Regions from separate parts of the Desulfovectis peckii genome, predicted to be linked through region 2. Evidence: a T-box and tRNA genes for the amino acid it is inferred to sense, from the RefSeq annotation. Region 2 holds a T-box; the other holds one or more tRNA genes.
What was found. A T-box is a leader RNA that pairs with one kind of tRNA and senses whether it is charged. The one in region 2 lies ahead of ileS (isoleucine--tRNA ligase), so its partner is inferred to be a tRNA-Ile.
Positions count from the first base shown of each region.

Region 1: it has a tRNA-Ile gene. The T-box ahead of ileS (isoleucine--tRNA ligase) is inferred to sense a tRNA for this amino acid. The anticodon was not compared.

Region 1 is NZ_AP042409.1:1,983,792-1,991,566, forward strand. It holds gene ACZ5NG_RS09795 (putative manganese-dependent inorganic diphosphatase) at 1-47, opposite strand, end outside; gene ACZ5NG_RS09800 (1,4-dihydroxy-2-naphthoate polyprenyltransferase) at 233-1,138, shown strand; tRNA gene ACZ5NG_RS09805 (tRNA-Ile) at 1,237-1,311, opposite strand; gene ACZ5NG_RS09810 (ATP-binding protein) at 1,422-4,385, opposite strand; gene ACZ5NG_RS09815 (two-component system sensor histidine kinase NtrB) at 4,386-5,879, opposite strand; gene ACZ5NG_RS09820 (DUF2179 domain-containing protein) at 5,996-6,229, opposite strand; gene ACZ5NG_RS09825 (ankyrin repeat domain-containing protein) at 6,298-6,939, shown strand; gene ACZ5NG_RS09830 (hypothetical protein) at 6,936-7,079, opposite strand; gene ACZ5NG_RS09835 (YeiH family protein) at 7,097-7,775, opposite strand, start outside.
Region 2 is NZ_AP042409.1:1,841,762-1,849,536, reverse strand. It holds gene ACZ5NG_RS09155 (biotin/lipoyl attachment domain-containing protein) at 1-937, shown strand, start outside; gene ACZ5NG_RS09150 (YggS family pyridoxal phosphate-dependent enzyme) at 963-1,640, shown strand; gene ACZ5NG_RS09145 (cell division protein SepF) at 1,693-2,130, shown strand; gene ACZ5NG_RS09140 (YggT family protein) at 2,166-2,432, shown strand; gene ACZ5NG_RS09135 (photosystem II S4 domain protein) at 2,433-3,224, shown strand; gene ACZ5NG_RS09130 (DivIVA domain-containing protein) at 3,254-3,796, shown strand; gene ACZ5NG_RS09125 (DUF167 domain-containing protein) at 3,812-4,099, shown strand; gene ACZ5NG_RS09120 (ISLre2 family transposase) at 4,258-5,646, shown strand; T-box leader at 5,778-6,011, shown strand; gene ileS (isoleucine--tRNA ligase) at 6,072-7,775, shown strand, end outside.

The DNA of each region.
Region 1 (7,775 bases), 140 kb from region 2:
TCTGGGTTTTTGTGGCCAAACACCAATGTTGTTCGGTTGGCATTCATAATATATTTGTATTCCCTCCATAAAGCATTTTTTGCACACTCAAATAGTATAACAAAAGCACTAACAGATTGACGGAAATTAGCAGACAAGATTAAAACAGATTACCTTAAAATATCGCTTTATTTTACGTTATAATAAATTGGTGTGTAGTAAAAACAGTAAAGGTTACGGGAGGAAGGTTAAAATGAACTCTTTTAATAAAAATAGCTGGGATGTTTGGTGGCGGCTTTTACGTCCGCACACTCTTACCGCTTCTTTTGTTCCCGTTTGCATCGGCACCGCACTGGCACTGCATAGCGGGCCGGTTAATTGGCTGCTGTTCTTAGCCATGCTACTGGCATCCATTCTTATTCAGGCCGCTACCAATATGTTTAATGAATACTTTGACTATGTACGCGGCTTAGATACAAAAGATTCAGTAGGAATCGGCGGCACCATTGTGCGCGACGGTGTCAGTGAAAAAACGGTGTTAAATATGGCCATAACCTTTTATGCCATAGCCATTGTTTTAGGTCTGTATATTTGTGCATTAAGCAGTTGGTGGCTGGCTGTGGTCGGTTTAATCTGCATGAGCATCGGTTATCTTTATAACGGCGGACCCTTCCCCATCTCTGCCAGCCCCCTTGGCGAATTGTTTGCCGGTTTTTTTATGGGGATCATCGTTATAATTTCCTTCTTTATTCAAACCGGCAAAGTTACTTTAAGCAGCGTATTGATTGCTGTGCCCTTTATGGTACTGATTGGGGCGATTTTAACGTCAAACAACATTCGAGACCTCGACGGTGACAAAGCTCACGGTCGGCGCACATTGGCCATTCTGCTTGGCCGGCCACGGGCAATTAATTTTTTAGGCGGCATGTTTATTTTTGCTTACTGCTGGGTGATAGGTTTGGTATTGCTTAAGCAGGCTTCTGCATGGTTGTTATTGGTACTGCTCAGCACTCCCAAAGCCTACAGCGCCTATCGCCGGTTTAAAGGAAAAACCAAAGCTCCCGAAATGATGCCGGCCATGAAAGCCACCGCACAAACCAATACCCAGTTTGGCTTGCTACTAACCATTGGACTGATTTTAGCCAGCTTCAATCTGTAATTATCTACATAACTGTTCGGCCAGTCGGAATAATCGCTGACGCCGGTGAAAATAACAAAAAACTCTTTGGTTGTCCACTAAACCAAAGAGTTTTTTAGTGGTGGGCCCACCAGGATTCGAACCTGGAACCAGCCGGTTATGAGCCGGATGCTCTACCGTTGAGCTATGGGCCCAAGTTTAACGAACTTAAATTATAAATTAAAATAATTTTTTTGTCAAGTAAGGGCGCGAGCGATTCTCGCGCCCTTGTTAACGCATGCAAAATTCAAAATTGTACCGGTTCTTATTGCTTTAGCATTGATTCTAAAAGTTGTTTTTGTTCTGCACTCAAATCATAGGAAGAACAGATGAATATTTGCGGCTTCTTTTGCCAGTTATGCTTTCCCAGCTTCTCTACCAGGCCAAAACCGTTTAACTTGGGCATTATGATATCGATGATAATCACATCCGGTTCGTTCTCTAACGCTAACTTCCAGCCTGTTTCGCCATCAGGGGCAGTAATAACCTGATAGCCCTGACCGGTCAAAATATTACTGATATATTCCGTTACTGCCGGATCATCATCCACTGCCAACACAGTTGTTTTGGACGGAAGTTGTTTATGCTCTTTCAGCTCAGCAATTAATTTTGATTTATCTAACGGTTTTTTCAGATACCTAATTGCTTCGGACGGCAAATGGCCGGAACCTTCTTCCAAAGCGTTAATCGGCCGATTAGGCAGCGTAAAGTAAAAAGTTGCTCCGCTACCGGCTTCACTTTCCACCCAAATGCTGCCTCCTTGTAAGTTCAGTATTTTTTTCGTAATCGCCAACCCCAAACCTGCTCCGCCGGTTTGATCAGCAGTGTTTTCATTCACCTGTTTAAATTCTTCAAATATCCATTCGTGGTACTGAGGTGCAATGCCGATGCCGGTATCGGCTACCCAAAACTTAACCGCATCTTTAAGGTTTTCCGCCCCAAGTGTGATTTGACCGCCTGCCGGTGTATATTTAACCGCATTAGACAGTAAATTAACAAATACTTGCCTCAGCCGTTCACTGTCAGCCCATACCTGAGCAATATCGGGAGTAATGTTGTTTATTAGTTTAATCTGTTTGCGTATAACATCCGGCTGTACCATAGCCACTGCCTGCTGAGCAACGGCAGCCGGTTCAGTTGGCTTAATATCTAATCTCATTTCACCTGCTTCAATTCTGGAAAGATCAAGCAAATCATTAATTAGATTTAACAAATGCTGGCCGCTGTTAAATATTTCGCGGGTATATTTTTCCTGCTGTGGATTTAAATCTCCCAACACCTTATCTAACAGCACGTCAGAAAAGCCAATTACCGCATTGAGGGGAGCACGCAGTTCATGGGAAAGCGTAGCCAAGTAATTTGTTTTATTGCGGTTAATAGTTTCTAACTGTTTATTTTTAGCCTGCAGTTCTTTAGAAACAAGCTGCAGTTCTTCCGTTCGAGCGATTAATTCTTCATTTAATGCATTTAATTCTTCAGTTTGGCTGGTTAGCTCTTCGTTCAGGGCATTTAATTCTTCGGTTTGACTGGTTAGCTCTTCGTTCAGGGCATTAAGTTCCTCATTTTGTTGAGCCAATTGTTCATTTCTTTCGGTTAATTGCTCAGATAAATCCACTACCTGCTGATAAACCAAAGCATTATTTACCGCCACTGAAATTTGACCGGCAACATTAGTCAGCTCTTTCATTTGCTGTTCACTAATTTGCTGCATTGAAGCGGCACTGATTACCCCCAACACCTGCTCGTTAAATATTAACGGCAGCTGCACGATACAGGCGGGAAGCATCTCGCCGCCCAACCAGTTGACTGTATAATCAGTGTCTTTCGGAATATCAGAAATGACATAAGCTTTACCGCTGGCCGCAGCCTGCCCTTCCAAACCTTCACCTAATTTAATATTTTTAGTTGATAATTCCCTCCCGGAATTAAAGGTCGCTTGCGGAACCAGCACTTGGCGATCTTTATCCAGCAAAAATACCACTCCGACAGTAAAGTCAAAAGCATGGCAAATTTGCGTTAAAGAATCGGTGAGCATGTCACGGATATCCAAACTGCTTACCAATGACTGCAGCACTTTGTCTCGATTCTTTTGCATTTTAAATTGTTGACCTAATTCTACAGCCATCGTATTTAACGCCTTACCCAAAGCACCTATTTCATCATTATTTTTTATCTTGACTCTTTTGCTGAAATCACCGCCAGCCATATCGCGAGCTATATCAGACATTTCAGTAATTGGTTTAATAAATTTTTCTAACCCAAAATATATTGCCAGCATCATTAAAGCCATAACCAGCAAGGCAGCCAGCGTAAATTTAAACACATTGTTCCAATATGGGGCATATAACTCGGTTAATTCTTGACGCACAATTAAACCCCAACCTGCCTCCGGTATTGGGCGGTAAGCAGCAATCATCTCGTCCCCATCGTAACCGGTACACTGCATAACACCGCTTTCTCCGTTGACCACTTTAAAAGCAGGCTGTGACTGCAGTTGATACTGCAGTGCTGAATTGGGTCGAGCACGCAAATCCGTAATAGCCGTCCGGTTTTGATCGATTAAAATAATTTCACCGGTTTCGCCCATTTTCAGCTGATAGCTTAAAAGAGGCTGAATAACACTTGCTATATTAATGCGAAAAACCAGCACACCAACATAACGATCGGTGCTTTCATCCGCAGCGGTTTTTGCCTCCAGCGGCAGCGCAAAAGCAACGCTGGGCTGATTGGTATATGTAGACTTATAAGCATTACTGAAATATATTTCTCCGGTTTGCAGCGGAATATTAATTAAATCATCCACCGGGCGATAGGTATTTTGACGGCTTTGTTCAGAAGACAGCCATATCCGGCCTTCCGGATCAGTAAAATAAATTTCTTCAAAAATGTTACCTTGGCTAACTATTCTTTTCCAATATTCCGCTAATTCAGCCTCGGTTTGTCGATAATCTTCCCCCATCACCCACTGATTGACATACTGATGTAGCAGCGGGTTTGCAGCCAAAGTGTATACTTCATATTTTCTGTTATTCAGCCAACGTTTAATATCATCACTGATAATATCCGCTGCCAGTGTAAAATATTTATTAACATCTTCGTTAATATGTTTCTTTTCATGTACATAACTCAAACACAATACACTAGCCATTAATAATACAATGACTAAAAAAACCAGTGCCATCACTTTAAAACGAATGCTTTTATATAATAGTTGTGGTAATTTAAGCATCTATACAACCTTCTTTTCCAAGTTTTTGCCACTGTCAACCGGTAGATAAACAGAAAAAACGGTGCCCACACCCGCTTTACTGTCTACCTTTATTTTGCCGCCGTGCTGTTGAACAATTGATTGACAAATACTTAAGCCTAAACCGGTACCGGTATCTTTAGTAGTAAAAAACGGCTGGCACAATTTGTCCAACTTATCAGGCTCAATACCGCAGCCGCTGTCCACCACCTGTAGGCAAATTTGCCGGTTAATTAAATATTTGGTTTCCAGCCAGATCTCTCCCTCATCAGAGATTGCCTCCACGGCGTTTTGTACCAAGTTTAACAGCAACTGTTTAATTTGCGCTGCATCCATAAGTGATTCCGGAATATTGCTGTCGGTTTTTACATACACTTTAATACCACGGGCATAAGTTTGAGAATTAATTAAAGGAAGCATTTCCATTATAATTTTATTAATATTGCAGGGAGCAAAATTAGGCGGTTTTGGACGGGCTAACTGCAAAAAGTTTTGAATTACCTCTTGCATCCTTTCAATTTCAGTGTTCATTGCCTGCATATAACTTTTAATTTCTTCATCGCACCTGGCTGTAATTAATTGGGCAAAACCTTTAATTACTGTTAACGGGTTTTTTAGCTCATGAGCAACGCCGGCCGCCATCTGACCAATTACCGCCTGATGTTCGTTGGCTCGCAGCGTTTTTTCCATCTGCCAGAAAACAGTAATATCATCATAAACGATTACCGCTCCTACTTTATTCCCATCACGATCCCTAATCACATCGGTACGGACGTCAAAAATTTTATTTAAACCGTTGTACTTTATCCCGTAAATTTGCTGCGGCTTCTCATTTTCCAACGTCTTTTTCAACAAACTGTTATTTTTATATCGCGGAAAGACATCATAATAATACTCACCGATTGGATCCCCCTGCAAATTAAACAATTCTCTCGCCTTTTGATTAATCATGCTGATCTTTAAGTTAACGTCAACCGCAATAACCGCTGAAGATAAGCAGCGCAAAATTGAGTCCGCACTGACCTGCAATTCTTCATAAGCATTTTTTAAAGATTGCATCTCCAGCTCTTTATTCCGCTCTTCCCGCTGCTGAGCTATCACTTTTTTCACTACATCAACCAGCTCGCTGTATTTTAGCGGCTTGCGAATATAGTCAACAGCCCCCAAATGCAGTGCCCGGGCAGCAATTTCTTCAGATCCGAAAGCAGTCATAATCACTACCCAAGTTGAAGGATAGCTGCTTTTTATTTTCTCTAATATTTTTAGGCCGTTTTCTCCCGGCAGCATAACATCTAAAAGCACTAAATCCGGCTGTTCACAACAAACTAATTGCCAAGCCCTTTCGGCATCTAATGCACAGCTTACTGTAAACCCTGCTTTTTCCAGGTATAATTTGGCTGTTTCTAAATGTATTAGCATGTCATCAACAATTAATATTTTTTCTGGCTGGCTGGACTCGGTTAATTTCCCCATCATTGTTCTCACCCCATAATTGAAGTAACCTTAAATTGCTGCGTGTATATTTATTCTTTTTTTCACATTTAATTCCTGCATATCTCACAATTAATTTTTGAATTTTCTAAACGCTTTACTTATTTCCAGGTAAAGTCTTTTCCGGTCACTTCAATTCTTTCGGTAATGTAAATAAAAGCGCTGTCATCGACTTCTTTAACCACGACCTTAATTCCGGTAATTTCAAAGTTCTTTACTAACGTGTTGACTAGCCAAAAAACCCCTTGCCCTTTCAGATAGCTTATACCCCGGCCTAATTCATAAATAATACTGTTGGCAACAAGCATTAAAAGCCATAGCGTTAATTGCTTCATATATTTAAATTATTAGCAGGATCTTTGACTTGCTCATCTAATTAATTTAGAAAGGGAAGGTGATAACAATGTCAAATCAAAAAAAGTTGATAATAGCAATCATCGCTGTATTATTGTTTACCGGATTTTTTCTCAATAATAAAAATTCATTAGTTAAAGAAGCGGAAAAGGGTAATCTTGATAACGTAAAAAAGTTACTGGCGGAAGGTATTGATGTGAACAGTCAAGACGGAAAGGGCTGGACTGCATTGATGTGGGCGGTGCGCAACAATCATCCCGATGTTGTACAGTACCTGTTGGAGCAGGGTGCTGACGTTAATATGCAGAATAATGAAGGAAATACCGCATTAATGTGGGCCGCTTATCTAGGATACCATGATTTACTGCAATTGTTAATTACCAGCGGGGCAAAAGTTGAACAAAGCGGCCAGGATGGCTGGACGCCGTTAATGTTTGCCGCTGCCAAAGGTAACCTTGAATGCGTGCAAACGTTGATAGAACATGGTGCGGAGGTAAATCATAAAAATGTAGATGGCTTCACTCCCTTAATGTTTGCTGCCTTGGACGGGTATTATGAGGTTGTAGAGTGGCTTTTGCAAAATAACGCCGATGTCAATGCTAAAAATGCCGAAGGGGCAACCGCTTTAGATTTGGCAGAAGCACAAGCTCATCTGGAAATAGTAGACCTGTTGAAGCAAAAGAGCCTTTAAATCAGCAGCAAAACTAAAATTATGATCATTAAAGCCAGCGATAAAACTACGTAATCTTCAATCCTTTCGTTGGCAAACAACGTTATGTAGTGCGGTTCCTGATAATCTGTTTGTTTTCTGTATTGCTTTTTATTGTGCATAGTTATCCCTCATTACATTAAGGTTCTTCGCTGATAAACAGCATCACTACAATTAAAGCAAGCACGGCTTTTAGCACTGCCGCTGCGGTTCCTACCAGCAACGGCTTACTGCCTGCCTTACTCAGCTCGTTCAGTGAAATTTGCATCCCCATACCGGCTAAACCGATAGCAAAACACCAGTTATAAAGCTTGCGAATGATCATCAGTTCCGGTGACGGTGGCGACGTCTGTCCAAATAAACCAAAAGAAGTCATTAATACCATTATTAAAAAGCCTATAACAAACACCGGAAACCGGCTCCATAAACTGGTATTAATGTTTATGTCATCAACATAGTATTTAGTTTTACTACTGACAAACACTGCTAATACCAACACCACAAAGGGCAAGAAAATCACTCGCAGCAGGTTGTAAATCTCACCGGTTTTTAAACTTATTGAAGCCTGATTATGATTGGCTACTTCGGGATCAAAGGCCAGACAGGCAGCTAAAACCTGACCGGTATTGACTATTCCTGTTCCTGCCCAAACACCAAACTGGTGCGATGTCAACCCAACCAATGTACCAACCAACGGGAAAATAGCTACACTGGCTAAACCAAAAGAAAGAATAGTGGCAATAGAGTAAACCACATCCGTTGTTTTGGCCCGCACCGCAGGGGCTGCAGCAATGATTGCAGAAACCCCGCATATTGAT
Region 2 (7,775 bases):
ATACAAAAAAATGCGGCTGTTAATCAGTGCGGCGGTTATCTATTTGTTTTTGCTGTTAATTTCCGCTGCCTTGGCCAATTTAATTCGCGGACCGCTGCTGGCAAATTTAATCAGCATTAGCACGCTGGATGAGGACACTGTTGCCGACACCGTACCGGTACAGGCGTTGCTGATTAAAACGGAGTATTTACTGCGGGCCTCAATTGGCGGCGAAGTGGATTTTCTTGTGCGGGACGGGGAACGTGTTTCTTCCGGCGCGGCAGTGGCCGAGATTCACGCCTTGTCGCTGGACAACAATACCGGCACGGTAAAGGCAGGCGTTTTTGCCCCGGTAGCGGGTACTTTTTGTTCACATTTAGACGGTTTGGAGGAAGTGCTCACACCTTCGGCAATAAATAGCTTGGATTTAACCCAAATTGTTCCGCCAAAAACTGAGTTAACAGCAAATATAAAAGATGATAATATAACAGAAAAAGGCCAAGCAATAGGTAAACTGATAGATAACTTACAGCGGTTATTGATTTATCTGAGTACGGAAGAGCACCTTCCCGCTAAACTTTTGGACAGCGGCAGCACCGTTAAGTTAAACTATCAAGACAGCCGGTTTGATGCTCAAGTGGTGCAGGCAGTAAAAAGCCGGCCGCTACAGATTGTGCTGTCTGCCGCCAATTATCCGGACAGTTTAATTCACCGGCGGAATGTTGAACTGACACTGGTGCTGGAAGAACTAAGCGGATTGTTGGTAGCGGCTGATTCGCTGGTTTACAAAAATAATCAGCCCGGCCTGTTTATAGTGTACAAGCGAAGGGCAATGTGGGTTCCGGTAGAAATAGCGGGAGTTTTAAAAAACAAGGCTGCCGTTAAAAGTGAACGTTTAAATGACGGCATACGCTATATCATCAATCCGCATTTGGTAAGTGACGGTGAGCAATTGTAGTATAATTACTATAAAACAGGGAGCGATGTTGTTGGCTGATATTCTAGCTAACTTGCAATCAGTGTATCGCAGAATTAAAGAAGCAGAAGTGCGTAGCGGTCGTCAGCCGGGAAGTGTCAGGTTGGTTGCGGTTACCAAAACAGTGCCGCTGGATAAAATATCCGTGGCGGTGAATGCCGGTGTTGTTGATTTGGGTGAAAACCGAGTGCAAGAGCTGACTGAAAAGGCAGACAATTTTACCCAGGTAAAGTGGCACATGATTGGTCATTTACAGACCAATAAAGTAAAATACATTATTGATAAGGTTTTTATGATTCATTCCCTGGATCGCTGGTCGCTGGCCGAAACCATTAGCAAGCAGGCGGTAAAAAAAGGCGTGGCGCCAAACCTGTTGGTTCAGGTAAACATTTCGGGGGAAGAATCAAAACACGGGTTGGCTCCCGCAGAAGTGGAAGATTTTATTATCGATGCCTCTCGCCTGCCCAATGTGAACATCAAAGGTTTAATGACTATGGCGCCGCTGGTTGCCAATCCGGAAGATACACGTTGGATATTTAGAAAACTGCGGTTAATGAGAGAACGGTTGCAGGAAAAATGGCCGCATATCCAACTGCTTTCCATGGGAATGACCAATGATTTTGAAGTAGCGGTAGAAGAAGGGGCCGATTTGGTAAGAATTGGCTCAGCTATTTTCCGTGCATAACCACCCATTAATTTTTAAAGATTATTTTATTTAAATAAAAGGGGGGTCGGTGGTGGGTAATAAAAAGTTTCTGGATAAAATGATGGGTATTATTGGCTTGGATGAAGAAGTGCCGGAAGAAGAACTTGAACAGAGCTTAGAAGAGAGCAAAAATACCCTCAAACAGCGCCGCGGTACGGTGGTAAGCCTGCATACGCAACGGCAGATGCAGGTAGTGCTGGTAGAACCTAAGTCCTATGAAGAAGTACAAGCCATTGCCGATAATTTAAAGAACCGGCGGCCGGTTGTTATTAACTTGGAAGAGGCAGATGCCGATCTAGCCCGCCGCGTTGTTGACTTTATGAGCGGTGTTACGTATGCTTTAGACGGCAATATTCAAAAAGTAGGTAAAAATATTTTCTTATGTGTACCGAGTAATGTGGAAATTGCCAACGAATTAAAGGAACAGGTTAAAGAAAAAAGCAGTATTTTATCGATCTTTCATTCATAAATTTTTAAAAAGCTAAAAATTATTGAGGTGAATTAATGTATATCATTTATGATTTAGTCAATGTGGCCTTTGAAGTTTACAAGTTTATTTTACTGGCTAGAATTATTTTATCTTTTGTCCGGCACAATCCTTACAATCCGGTGATCAGGTTTATTTATGATCTTTCTGAACCTTATTTAAGCATCTTTCGGCGCTTTATTCCGCCTGTCGGCATGCTTGACTTTTCGCCGATTGTCGCCTTCTTTGTTTTAGGCATTATTCAATACTGGATTGTACTACCGCTGGTGAGGCTGATATTTTAAATGTCTTTAATTAATCGGGAAAGAGTTCTTGATAAATACAGCGGCGAAGAAAAAGCAATTTTAGCAAGAGCATTAGACATAGCAGAAATAGTATTAAAAAATTACCAGCCGCTGGTTACTGATTTTTACGATCCCTACCATGCCGGTTTGGTGCTTTCCAACTTAAAGCGAATACCAAATTTAGAAGTTGCTGCTGACGGCGGCTATGCTGATGCCGAGCGTACCCGAATATTGGTTTTTCCGGATTATCTCACTGCTGAGCAGGTTGACTCTCGGCTTACTTTTTTACAAATTAGCGGCAATTTTAAGCTGGTTTCGGTAACCCATCGTGATTATTTAGGTTCACTGATGGGTTTAGGTATTAAAAGGGACAAGTTGGGGGATATCATTGTCAATACCGGGGGAGCTCAGGTGGTAACCGATGTGGATGTTGCTCCTTACATTGTGGCCAATTTAAGCAAAATCGGTAAAGTAAGGGTAACGGTAAATGAAATTACTCGTGAAGAGCTTATCCCTCCGAAACCTGCCATTAAGGTAATTAAAGCTACAGTGGCATCAATGCGTTTAGATGCCGTTGCCGCTGCCGGATACGGTACTTCCCGCAGCAAACTGGTCAGGGAAATCAAGGCTGAGCGCTTAAGCGTCAACTGGTGCCCCAATACAAATCCTGCGGCTGTAGTTAAAGAAGGAGATATGCTTTCCATGCGTGGACGCGGTCGGGTTAAAGTGGCCGCAGTCACCGGCTTGACTAAAAAGGGTCGGGTGGCAGTGGAATTGCACAGATATATTTAGTGTCCGTTAAATTTGGAGGTGGAGCGCGCGTGTTAACTCCGCTGGATATCAGGCAGAAAGAATTTAAAAAGGGATTTCGCGGTTATGATGAACGAGAAATAGACAATTTTATCGAAGAAGTTGCCGATACCGTTGAAAGGCTATTGCAAGAAAATCATCTGCTGAAAGAAAAGCTGAAACAAAGTGAAGAACGGCATGCACAGTACCGCGAACTGGAAGAAGTACTGAAAAACACCATGATCATGGCTCAAAAAAACGCTCAAGAATTAAAAGAAAACACAGACAAAGAAATTCAAGTAATGATGAAAGATGCTTATCAACGGGCGGAAAAAATTATGCAAGATGCGGAGTTGGAAAGCAAAAGGATGATCGCTGAAGCGGAAGAAAAAGTAAAAGAGCTGATGGAGCAATGCCGGCAAATACAAAAACAAACCCTGGTGTATCGGACACAACTGCGCAGTTTCCTAGAAGCCCAACTTGATTTGTTAAACAGTGAAGAAAACAGCCATCCGATTGACATTGAGGCGGCTGAGGAAGAAAAAAATGAAGCAGCAAAAAAAGAAGCGGTATAATTCGGAGGGGGTAATTTGTTAGACATTAAAGAAGAAAATAATGCGGTGACAATTAAAGTCAGAGTGCAGCCGCGATCAGTGAAAAACCAAATTTGCGGCCTGATGGGAGATGCCTTAAAAATTAAACTTACTGCACCTCCCGTTGACGGTGAGGCTAATAAGGAATTACAGCAGTATTTAGCGAAGGTGTTTAAAGTCGCCAAAAGCCAGGTAGAGATAATATCCGGCTTAAAAGGGCGCAGCAAAACCGTGCGCATTAACGGCATAAATACCGCTCAGGCTAAAAAACTGCTGTCGATATAGCGCTTTTTATGAAGCTTTGCCCCTATGATATGCAAAAGAGCATCGGTTAGCGTAAAATTACTTTGGGAAAAACCACAAAATAAAAGAAAAGAGTATCTCCTCTGTGATATCATGAATTTGCCAAGAAACACAACAACCACAGAAAAGGAGATACTCTTATGGAATCAATTATACAGGAAATAGTACAAAAAATCATTGGTAGTTTTGAAAAAGAGCTAGAAAACCTAATAAGAGAAGGAAAAGATATATCCGAGTTCATTCTCGCTATTAAGAAGACGTTGGATGAAGTTGGAGTAACCTTAGTTGCTGAAGCCTTGGAAACAGTAGATCAGGTATATAAAAACAGCAAAGAACGTAAACGGTGCTGGACAGTAAAAGAAAAAGCAGCTAAAAAGACTCTTGCTACAATATTTGGCGAAGTCAGGTATAAAAGAACATATTACAGGAACAAAAATACAGGTGAATATAGCTACTTGTCGGATGAGGCAGTGGGCATATCAGCCCATGACAAGCTAGACGCTTCGCTGAAGGCAAAACTGATAGAAGAAGCAGTATATATGCCTTACAGCAAAAGCGGAGAAAAAGTTTCTGAAGCAGTAACTCTAACATCACAGACAGTAATGAACAGTATACGTGAGCTTGGGCGTGTCGAAAATAATTTAGTAGAGATTAAACAAGCTAAAAAGACTGTAAAGGTACTCTACATAGAAGCAGATGAAGATCATGTGGCGCTTCAGAACGGAGGTTATATAGAGCCAAAGCTTGTATATGTGCATGAGGGCAGAAAAAGGATTGGTAAAGATCGCTGGAAACTATTGAATGCAAGATATTTTAGTGGTGTTTATACAAACACTGATGAATTATGGGTAGAAGTTTTAGACTATATAGATAAGGCTTATGACATGGATGCTATAGAAAAGATATACCTATCAGGGGATGGGGCACCTTGGATAAAGAATGGACTAGGCTGGATAAAGGGAAGCATCTATGTGTTGGACCGTTACCACTTATCAAAGTATGTAACACAAGCTACAGCACATATGAGCTACACCACACCAATTATGTGGGATTATATAAATGCGGGAGACAAGGATAGCGTAAAAGAGTTATTTAAGGCAATCATTTGTGCAACCGAACCGGAAACAAAGAGAAGGGCGGTGCAGGAAGCAAGAAGGTACATACTGGGCAACTGGGAAGGTATAATGCGGCAATATGATGCGGATTATGTTGGCTGCAGTGCAGAAGGCCATGTTAGCCATATTTTGTCGTCTAGGTTAAGTTCAAGGCCCTTGGCTTGGAGTAAAACAGGTGTAGACCAGATGGCCAGATTAAGAGTTTTTGTAGCAAATGGTGGTAATGTATATGAATTGTTTATAAAAAGAAAGAAAACAGCCATAAATGAAGCAAGGAAGGTAAAAATAGACCAAGAAATTATCAGAAAACGAAAGCTTGCCGGATCGCACGAAACCATCGGTAACATAACTATTTTGAATATTGGTAAAAGAACTGGTACTTCCCAGTTACTTAAGTCAATAAGTTACGCTTAAGGCTGGAAGGTAAACAGAGGAATACTTTTTTCTTTAAAAAACCCATAGTATCTTGACGCTATCAGAGCATCGGCAAAAGTTGACCATTACCGCTGAATTTTGTATAATGTAGTAGTTAATTTTAAAAATAGGCAAAACCTATGATCGGAACAGTAAACAGTGGGGTAAATGTCACAGCGAGCTTGGAAGGCGGTGGAAGCCAAGCACATTGCACTGTTGAAGATCATCCGGGAGGTTCACGATCGAACGCTTATTTTAGCCAGTAGGTCGCTGACGGTGACACCGACGTTAACGGTGAAGAGTGATGCAGACAGTTCTCTGTTTGCTTCACAAGGGTGGTACCGCGGAACAGATCCGTCCCTTGAGGGGCGGTTTTTTTATTTATTGCCAGTTACTCATTTTAATAAAAGAGGTGGATTATAGTTATGGACTACGGCAAAACCTTAAACTTGCCTAAGACCGACTTTCCAATGCGGGGTAACCTGCCAAAAAGAGAACCGGAAATTTTAAAATGGTGGGAAGAAATTAACGTTTATCAACTGGTGCAGGAAAAAAACAAAGGACGTCCTAAATTTGTACTGCATGACGGGCCTCCTTATGCCAATGGGCATATTCACTTGGGCCACGTTTTAAACAAAGTGTTAAAAGATATCATCGTTAAATACCATTCCATGGCCGGTTACGATGCTCCTTACGTTCCCGGTTGGGATACTCACGGGCTGCCGATTGAACAGCAGGCGATTAAAAATTTAAAAATTAACCGTCATGAAATTGACCCGGTGAGTTTCCGCAAACAATGCCGCGATTATGCTTTAAAATTTGTCGACATTCAAAGAGAAGAATTTAAGCGCTTAGGTGTGCGCGGCGATTGGGAAAATCCCTATCTTACCCTGTACCCTAAGTTTGAAGCTAAACAAATAAGAGTTTTTGGCGAAATGGCTAAAAAAGGCTATATCTATAAAGGCCTAAAACCGGTTTATTGGTGCGCCACTTGTGAAACCGCACTGGCGGAAGCAGAAGTGGAATATTACGATAAAGAATCGCCGTCTATTTATGTAAAGTTCCCGGTTAAAGACGGCAAAGGACTGCTGCCGGAAGAAAACACCTATGTGGTTATTTGGACAACCACTCCTTGGACTATTCCGGCAAACGTGGCCATTTCACTGCATCCTGAACTGGAGTATGTACTGGTGCAGTTTGGTGAGGAAAAACAGCTTTTAGGCAAGGATTTGCTGGAAAGTTATCTTGAGGCTACCGGGCTGGAAAACCCAAAGATTTTAAAAGAATTTAAAGGTGAACAATTAGATAAAGTGGTTTGCAAACACCCCTTTCTCGATCGCGACTCACTGCTGATCTTGGGAGAACATGTTACCACTGATGCCGGTACCGGCTGTGTTCACACCGCTCCCGGACACGGGGTAGAAGACTTTGAAGTTGGCAAACAGTACAATCTGCCGGTGATTGCTCCGGTGAACAATCGCGGTGTTTTCACTGAAGAGGCAGGTATCTTTGCCGGCCGGAAAATTTGGGATGCCAATCAGCCGATAATAGATGAAATAAAAGCACAAGGTTTAATGGTGCATGTGGACAAAATTAAGCACTCTTACCCCCACTGCTGGCGCTGCAAACAGCCGATTTTTTACCGGGCCACTGAGCAGTGGTTTGCATCGGTGGAAGGCTTTCGTCAGCAAGCACTGGATGCCATCCGCAACAAAATCAAATTCATTCCCTCTTGGGGTGAAGAGCGCATTTATAATATGATTGAAGGCCGCAGCGACTGGTGCATTTCCCGGCAGCGTACCTGGGGCGTGCCGATTCCTATTTTTTACTGTGAGGACTGCGGCAAGGAAGTGATTAATGAAGAAACCATTACCCATTTAGAAAAGATATTTGCCGAACATGGTTCTGATGCTTGGTTTGCCATGGATGTTAAAGATTTGCTGCCGGAAGGAATTACCTGCAGTGAATGCGGCGGCAGCAAATTCAAGAAAGAAAAAGATATCATGGACGTTTGGTTTGATTCCGGCAGCAGCCACGTCGGTGTTCTCATGCAACCGGAACTATGGCCGGAGTTGCGCTGGCCGGCTGACCTTTACTTAGAAGGCAGTGACCAGCACCGCGGTTGGTTT